2 regions of the Alcanivorax sp. HI0007 genome follow, and region 1 is predicted to be linked to the other one. Evidence: predicted binding sites of a transcription regulator. Region 1 holds the regulator's gene; the other holds the start of a gene.

Region 1 (4,132 bases):
CCGAGCCGGAGCGGCCGCTGATGATGGTGAGTTTCATGGCTGCACCGCGCCTCTGCCATACACCACACGCAGGCATCCACGGTCAGCAGAGGAGGGGCGGTGGCTCTGACGCATAATGCCCGAAAGCTTGATGGGTAATGTCATGATGCCAGTCGCAGCTCCGCTTCGGATTCCACGGCAGTGTGATACAGGTGGTGATTGTCCTTGCTGAGTCGCAGCTCGGCACGGTAGTCGTCGTCGTTGAACAGGGAGGCCAGGTGGCTGAGGGTTTTCAGGTGCTGTTCCGGGTTTTCCTGGGGAACAAGCAACACAAACACAAGATCCACGGGGCGACCGTCAACGGCATCAAAATCGATGGGAGTGGACAGTTTCAGCAGCAGCCCGATGGGTTGCTGGCAGTGACCGAGACGACAGTGAGGAATGGCGATGCCTTCGCCGATGCCCGTGGAGCCCAGCTTTTCCCGGGCTACCAGGGCGTCGAAGACCTCCTGTTCGTTGAGGCTGTCGCAGCCGGCCGCAGCCAGCTGCGCAACCTGGTCCAGCAGCTGTTTCTTGCTGCTGGCCTGCACCTGATTATGGGTGCGTGCTTCGGTGAGTAGTTCGCGAACTCGCATAATTGTCGCTTTGGGGTCAGTGGCCGTGCTTGTGGCTGACGGCCTTTTCCTTGTGTTTGAGAATCTGGCGGTCGAGCTTGTCCGTCAGCTTGTCGATGGCAGCGTACATGTCCACTGCCTCAGCGGTGGCGAAGACGTCAGCCCCGGAGATATGGATAGTGGATTCCGCCTTGTGGGTCTTGGGTTCCGGGGAAAGAATCACCTGGACACTGGTAATCTGGTCGAAATGCCGTTCAAGACGGGAAAACTTGTCTCCCACATAGGCTCGCAAAGCGTCGGTAATTTCCAGGTGATGACCGCTGATATTAATTTGCATGTCTGGCTCCTTTACCTGCTCTTGGGCCGTCCCGGCGCCTACACCAAACGCTTGCGGGCGCTGGATGACGGTATTCTCATCGCCTCTCTGTACTTGGCGACTGTCCGGCGCGCCACGTTGATTCCCTGCTCATTCAGCAAGCTTGCCAGCTTGTTGTCGCTGAGCGGCTTGCGGGGATTCTCGGCAGCGACCAGCTTCTTAATAATGGCACGAATAGCGGTGGAGGAACACTCACCGCCGCCGTCTGTTCCCACGTGACTTGAGAAGAAATATTTCAGCTCAAAGACGCCGCGGGGTGTCATCATGTATTTCTGGTTGGTGACCCGACTAATGGTCGATTCGTGCATCTCGACGGCATCGGCAATGTCGGCCAGAACCAGGGGTTTCATGGCCTCCTCCCCATAATCGAAGAAGTCTTGCTGGACTTCAACAATACGGGTGGCCACCTTCAACAGGGTGTCGTGGCGGCTTTGCAGGCTCTTGATGAACCACTTGGCCTCCTGCACGCAGTTGCGCAGGTACTGACCATCCTCTCCCCCGGCTTTGCGGGCCATGGCGGCGTACTGCTGCTGCAGGTTGACCTTGGGCAGCACCTCCTCGTTCAGGCTCACCTGCCAGTGGCCCTGGTGCTGGCGCACGATCACGTCCGGGACCGCGTAATCCACCTGGCTTTCCCCGATCTGCTCACCGGGGGCAGGATCCAGAGTGCGCAGCAGGGAGAGGGCATCAAGCAGATTTTCCTCGCTGATCTGCAGGACCCGCCGCAGGGCGGCATAGTCGTGTTTTTCCAGTAGCTCCAGATGCCCCAGCAGGGCCAGGGCATACTCCAGGAAGGGTGTGTCCGAGGGCAGTTGGCGCAGCTGCACGCGCAGGCAGTCGGCCAGATCGAGACTGGCCACGCCCACCGGATCAAATTGCTGCAGGCGATGCTGCACCGCCAGTACCTCATCGGCTTCCAGTTCATCGCCTTCGGTGAGCAGGTCCTCCTGAGCATTCATCATCGCCACGATGTCGTCCACGGACACGGTCAGGTAGCCGCGATCGTCCAGGGATTCGATGATGGTCATGGCGATAATGCGGTCCACATCGCTCATGGGAGTCAGGTTCAGTTGCCAGAGCAGGTGGTCCTGCAGGTTGCCGGCCACACTATGGCGTTGCTGCCAGTCGTCGGCATCGTCGGGAAGGGCGGTGGAGGCGCTGCTGGTCTGGCCGGAATAGACATCGTCCCATTCCGTTTCAATGCCCGGTTCGTCGTCCACGAACTCTTCCAGGGCATCTTCCCGTTCGGTATCCAGCTCCTGCTCGTCCTGACGCTCTTCGTCAGTGTCAGGCAGGGATTCGTCGCCAAAATCGTCAGCCAGCTCCAGCAACGGATTGCTTTCTACTGCCTGCTGAATTTCTTGGCGCAGGTCCAGCGTGGACAGCTGCAAAAGGCGAATGGCCTGCTGCAGCTGCGGTGTCATGGTCAGCTGCTGGCCGATTTGTAGTTGTAGGCTTGGCTTCATACTGCTCAGGCTGATTGGTCCCCAAAACCCGAGAATAACAGCCTATCTATGAGGCAAGCAATATTTGTGCCAATGGTGGTTCTGTGCTATGGAGCGGAGTTGACAGTTGATAGTGGACAGTTGACAGCTACGCGATAAAGGCTCTTGGTTCAGAAAACCATTTGAGGCCGCGCCCAAGCTTTAAACGCGGCCTCATACATTGCAGATGAAGACAGGATTTCCCGCGACAGCTGTCAACTGTCCTCTATCAACTGTCAATTTGTTTACAGTCTAAAGTCGGCACCCAAGTACACATCCCGCACCTGTTGGTTGCCCAGAATGGTGTCTGCATCGCCGGAGGCGATGATATGGCCGGCGCTGACGATGTAGGCGGTATCGCAGATATCCAGCGTTTCACGCACGTTGTGGTCAGTGATCAGTACACCAATACCGCGCTCTTTCAGGTGGCGAATGATGCCCTTGATGTCGTTCACGGAAATCGGGTCCACGCCGGCGAAAGGCTCATCCAGCAGAATGAAATCCGGGTCCGTGGCCAGGCCGCGGGCAATTTCCGCCCGGCGCCGTTCGCCGCCGGACAGGCTCATGCCCAGGGAATCGCGAATGTGGGTGATATGGAATTCCTTGAGCAGGCTTTCCATGCGCTCGTGACGTTCCGCCTTGCTGAGATCCTTGCGGGTTTCCAGGATCGCCATGATGTTCTCTTCCACGGTCAGGCGGCGGAAGATGCTGGCTTCCTGGGGCAGGTAGCCGATGCCGCGCTGGGCGCGACCATGCATGGGCAGATGGGTGATGTCCGCGTCGTTGATGTCGATGCGCCCGGCATCGGCTTCCACCAGGCCTACGATCATGTAGAAGCAGGTGGTCTTGCCGGCGCCGTTGGGCCCAAGCAGGCCGACGATCTGGCCGGCTTCCACGTCCAGGGACACATCTTCGATGACCCGGCGGCCCTTGTAGCTTTTTGCCAGGTGATGGGCGCGTAAATGGCTCATGGGGTGTTTGGCTCCGCCTCGGGGGAGGGCGCCACAGGCGCCTCGCCGTTTGCATTGTCGTCTGCCGGTGGGGCTTGTTCGGTGCCAGGTGTCTGGTTCTCGGCGGGGATCACCAGTCTCACTCGCTTGTCGCCTTCACTGCTGGCGTCGACTCGCTTGGAGTCCAGGCTGTATTCCACCCGGGCGCCCTCGAAAGTGTTGCCAAGATGTTCAATGTAGGCATCACCGGTGAGCACCAGGGTGCGTTTGCGGATGTCGTAGACCAGGTTGTTGGCGTGGGCCTGCAGGTCCTTGCCTTCTTGCATGCGTACCGGGGTGCCTGAGGCCTCCACGCGAGTCAGTTCGCCATTACGGGTAAACAGGCGCATTTCATCGGCAAACAGTTTGCGCTTGCCCTGTATCAGCTCCACATTGCCGCGATACAGGCCGCTGCCAGCGTCCTGCTCAAAGCGCCCGGAATCAGCGGTGACAGACACGGGCATTTGCCCAGGCGCCGCCAACGCCGTCACCGGCAGGGCAGCGGCAAGGGCGATGGTTCTAAGAAGCCGGTGCGTCAAACTCACTCTTTACTCCTTTTTCAAGGGTCAGGATGCCCTTGTCGAGATCGGCCTCCAGCGCTCCCGCGCGGGTGGTGCCGGATTCAAATTCCAGGTCCACATTGTCGGGAGAGCTGGCGATGTTGGTGTCGCTGTAAAAGCGCAGCTCCTG
Region 2 (4,132 bases), on a different contig from region 1:
CAGACCCCTTGCCCGCCTCATCGGCGGGCTTTTTTATGGTCCTATCCGCCCACGGCAGTGTTGCAAAACGTAGGGTGTCACTGAGCCTGGGGCGAACTGCACCGATTCGGCGTTTGATGGTGCAGTTCGCCCCAGGCTCAGTGGCACCCTACGCTATAGGGGGCGGTCAGGGGTTTACAGTCGGGGCCCTGTTATCCGGAAGAAATTCCGGGGCAAGCCAGTGCCAAAATGACAGAGATCCCCCTGCAGCGGTCGGTCCTCTTTCCTACCCATGTTTGAGACTTCGCCTCTGCTGTGCTTTGCCGACACCTCATAAACTGCGTCAATGCGCTATTTACTGATCGTCTACCTGCTTCTTGTTCCTGTGAGCCTGTGGGCAGATTGTCGAGGCCTGGCTCCCGCCCGTGGTGTACCCGCCCCGGCAGAAAATGAATGGAACCTGGCGACGCTGAACCTGTGGCGGCTTCGTGATATCCGCAAAGACAGCCATCTGGATAAACCGCTTTCTTCTGCTGTGCTGGAGAGGCGATTAGAGGCGCTGGCAGATTTCATCGCCGGCCCTTTGCGGGCGCCCCATATGCTGGCTGTTCAGGAAGTGGAAAACCGTCAATTACTGGCGGCGCTGGTAGAGCGACTTGCCGGGTACGGTTGGCGATACCGCGTCGTTCTGAAAGAGGGCAATGATCCCTCCGGCATGGATGTGGGCCTGCTCTATCGTCAGCCGGTGCAGATTGCCTCGGCGGAAAGCCTGTTTGTGGAGCAGGACTTTTACGGCCACGCACTGTTTTCCCGTCCGCCCTTGCACGTGACGGTGCATGCACCTCGGCAGTTGCAGCTGGTTGTGGTGCACCTGCGCAGTGCGCGAGGTCTGCAAAAAGCGCAGGTCCAGGAAAAAAGGCAGAGCCAGGCGGCGTTGCTGGCCAACTGGGTCACTAAGCAGGATGGACCGCTCATTGTCGCCGGTGACTTCAACAGCACCTGGGATGCCGGGCGGCTCTCTGCCAGCTATGCGCGTTTTGCGGAATCCGGTCTGTTCAATCTGTGGCAGCTTATGCCGGAACCGGAGCGCTACAGCTTTCGTTATCGTTGCCGGCCACAGGCGCTGGACCATATCTGGGTGTCACGGGCGGCGAAAAAGGCAGTCTCCAGAACGGCGGTAACCCGGGGTAATGCGGGTCGCTATCACAGCTTGTACGGCAGTCAGGGCGTGACGCCAGTGTCTGATCATGATGCGGTGGTCGTGTACTTTACTGGAGGGAGATAAAAGGGCAGGTCTGGCGTGTTGCCTGGAGCGTGGCGGATGTTCCGTGGAAACGAAAAAGACGCCGCGGGGTTGCTTGCGTGTTTGCGAGGACCAGGGAGAGCCCCGCGGCGTTAAACAGTGGGCGGCATGCGCCGCCCGTGTTCTTGGTGCTTACAGTGCGAACTCGTAGGAAACGCTCATCACCAGATCGTCGTCGTAGGTGTCGTCTTCTTCCTGATCAACGATCTTGGACAGGGTGAAGGTGAACTGATCGGTAACGGCGTAGCTCAGATCCAAGTGAGTGTAGTCACTGTCGTCAGCTTCAAAGTCATAGAAGCCCACGGTGGCGGAGTACTTGTCGTAGCCGTAACCCACAGCGAAGTAGTCACTTTCGTAATCTTCATCGCCACCCTTGCCGGAATTACCCACACCGATGAAGGCATCAGCGCTCAGGCCGGCAAAGCCAACGCCCAGGTGAACTTCCTGGAAGTCAGCGCCGGATGCAGGGTTGTCGCCTGCGGTGCCGCCAGCGGTGTAGTTGTAGTCGATGTAGCTGATGTCGTAGCTCAGACCTTCGAACTCACCACCGAAACCGGCGTACAGGTCGTACTCGGTGTCGTCGGTTTCAGAAGAGGCCCAGGCACCAGCGTACAGACCGGACGTGTGGGAGTAGTCAACGCTACCGTATACCGCAGCACCGTCAGTCAGCTGCTGACCACGCCACAAGTACTGGCTGGACGCACCCAGGGTACCACTGACTTCAGCAGCAGCGATGGCCGGAGCCAGGCTGGCAGCGACGATGGAAGCGGCCAAAACGGTTTTCTTCAGACCAAATACGTTTTTCATGTGCAACCCTCTTAACAAGTCTAATTCGTTCAATGTGCGCTGGTGACGCACCGCCTTTTCGGCTCGCATTAGATATTGCAGAGAGCGTGCCAACTATTTTTTGTTGATAAAAAACAGTGGCTTGATGATTGTTGGGGGGAAAAAAGCGGGTTTCACAAAGGGGAAACAGAGAATGCGGTGCGCGAAATTGGTGCCGCGCACCGCATTGGTGCGCCCGTTATGGGCACTGCCAGTCAGTTTGCACCGCATCGACGCTGTTGCCAGCGGCATCCTTTAATGACAGACCGCACTGACCCTTGTCGTAGACAAAGTGCGCCTGGTACTCGCCACCGGCCTGGGGAGAAAACTGCAGGGCGACACGACAGCGGTCCCGGCTGTTGTCCGCCTGGCGTCGATTGTAGATCACGCCAATGCGGGTGGCGGGGGCCGCGTCGACCGTTGTTGTGACCTCCGGGCTTTTCTTCATGGTTTCCAGCAGTTCGTCCAGTGCACCACCGCTGATCGGGCTTTGCGACAGGGCATAGTCGGTGGATTGGAAGCCCTTGCCGGGCACACAGACGACGGGCTGGGCGGCGGTATCGTTGCTGGTGAAGGTAACCTGGGCGGTCTCGCCAGTGGTGGGTTCCTGGTAATTGAGATGCTGACAGCCGGCCAGCAGGGCCAGAGGGGCGAAAATCAGGGCTTTCATGATGTGTCCTTATCAGGGCGTTTGGCAAAGTGTATGTCAGCCGGACGGCAGACCCAATGGGGTTTCTGTTGCAAGGTCGGGGCCATGAATTGCCAGCGAGCCCGGCGAGGGGGCAACAGTAACGATGGGATCAGTGTGTGTCACCGAACCAGTGGCTGATCGCCTCCCGGGTCAGTGCAGGTTTTTCCCGGTTGGAGGGTAACCAGTTGCCGGCGTTGGCGGTCATGGCGGTGAGAAACTCGAACAGGGGCAGGTGCTGGCGCAGTACCCGGTGGTGCCGGTGGCCGATGACCGGGTTGAAATAGCCAAAGAAATCCAGCATCTGCCGGGGATTCTTGCGCACCCAGAGCCAGGAGCCCATTTCCAGGGTAAAGGGCAGGAAGGTGTGTTGCGGTGCCCGATCCTGGGCATCGTCGTAGAGATAATCCCAGAGATCGCCATGGGTGGTGTAGTTCACCGACTGGGGCTCGATCAGGTAGGGGTGATGATGGGGATAGGTGTCTTCGAAGTGTTGTTTGAGCCGGTACACCTCACCGATGTGGGGAATAGGGCGATGACTGCGGGCGTAGCAGCACCAGATACGGTCCCGACGACCAAAGCCGCTGTGGCAATCCACGCTCATGGCAAAGGGAGCTGGCATCAGTTTTTCCCGAACCACGCGCACCAACGCCTGGGCTTCCGCTTCCATGGGGGCACCACTTTTTCCCCGATACCAGGGCAGGTGTCGACTAATGCGGTGGCCGCCCACCAGAAAAGGCACCCGGCCCATGGCATCGATGGGCGCGTTGCGCATCAGGTCCACGCCATTGGGGTTGCTGCGGGTGCGCTTCCAGATGCCACCCGGGTTGATCATGGGCATGAATACCAGACGCACCTGCTCCAGCCGGCGATGGAGCTGATCGTCCCACTGCAAACGATGAATCAGGCTGTGCAACCAGGACATCAGCACCTGGCTGCCGATCCGCTCCACCCCATGCACACCGCCAAAAAAACCGATCACCGGCACGCCGGGGGAGGTGCTGCCCATTTCGATCACCCGCACCGGCAAGGACAACTCACCCATGGGCACCTCATGAACCGTGGACACCCGCAGGTGGCGTTCACCATGACGAATCAGGGCATCCAGATGCAGAAGCTCTGGCAGATGGCGTTGCAGCAGGTAGAGGGTGTCTTCCATAGGCGGGGGCGGGGACTGGCAAAGAGAATTACACAGGGTAACGACGGCAGATAACAGGAATGTGACGATGCCTTGCCTGCATGTTATCACCTGGGTATCTACGCTACGGAGCCGCTGTAGGAGCGGATCTTGAGCCGCGAACCTCGCGAAGCGAGGAAATCGACCGAAGGGCGATCAG

Evidence for each region. The regulator sigma-54, encoded in region 1, starts transcription at its own class of promoters, with help from an activator protein. The targets are predictions, from matches to a motif close to TGGCACNNNNNTTGCTNT.
Region 2: a site for sigma-54 is predicted at 2,164-2,181, ahead of A3714_RS05035 (TorF family putative porin). Genes of this name have one in related genera too.

Annotation. Positions count from the first base shown of each region.
Region 1 is NZ_LWEJ01000171.1:52,234-56,365, reverse strand. Features, by position in the region: gene rapZ (RNase adapter RapZ) at 1-37, opposite strand, end outside; gene ptsN (PTS IIA-like nitrogen regulatory protein PtsN) at 141-614, opposite strand; gene hpf (ribosome hibernation-promoting factor, HPF/YfiA family) at 631-930, opposite strand; gene A3714_RS09575 (RNA polymerase factor sigma-54) at 969-2,435, opposite strand; gene lptB (LPS export ABC transporter ATP-binding protein) at 2,699-3,424, opposite strand; gene lptA (lipopolysaccharide transport periplasmic protein LptA) at 3,421-3,987, opposite strand; gene lptC (LPS export ABC transporter periplasmic protein LptC) at 3,962-4,132, opposite strand, start outside.
Region 2 is NZ_LWEJ01000085.1:94,789-98,920, reverse strand. Features, by position in the region: gene A3714_RS05040 (endonuclease/exonuclease/phosphatase family protein) at 326-1,264, shown strand; gene A3714_RS05035 (TorF family putative porin) at 1,415-2,089, opposite strand; gene A3714_RS05030 (hypothetical protein) at 2,307-2,777, opposite strand; gene A3714_RS05025 (M14 family zinc carboxypeptidase) at 2,908-3,954, opposite strand.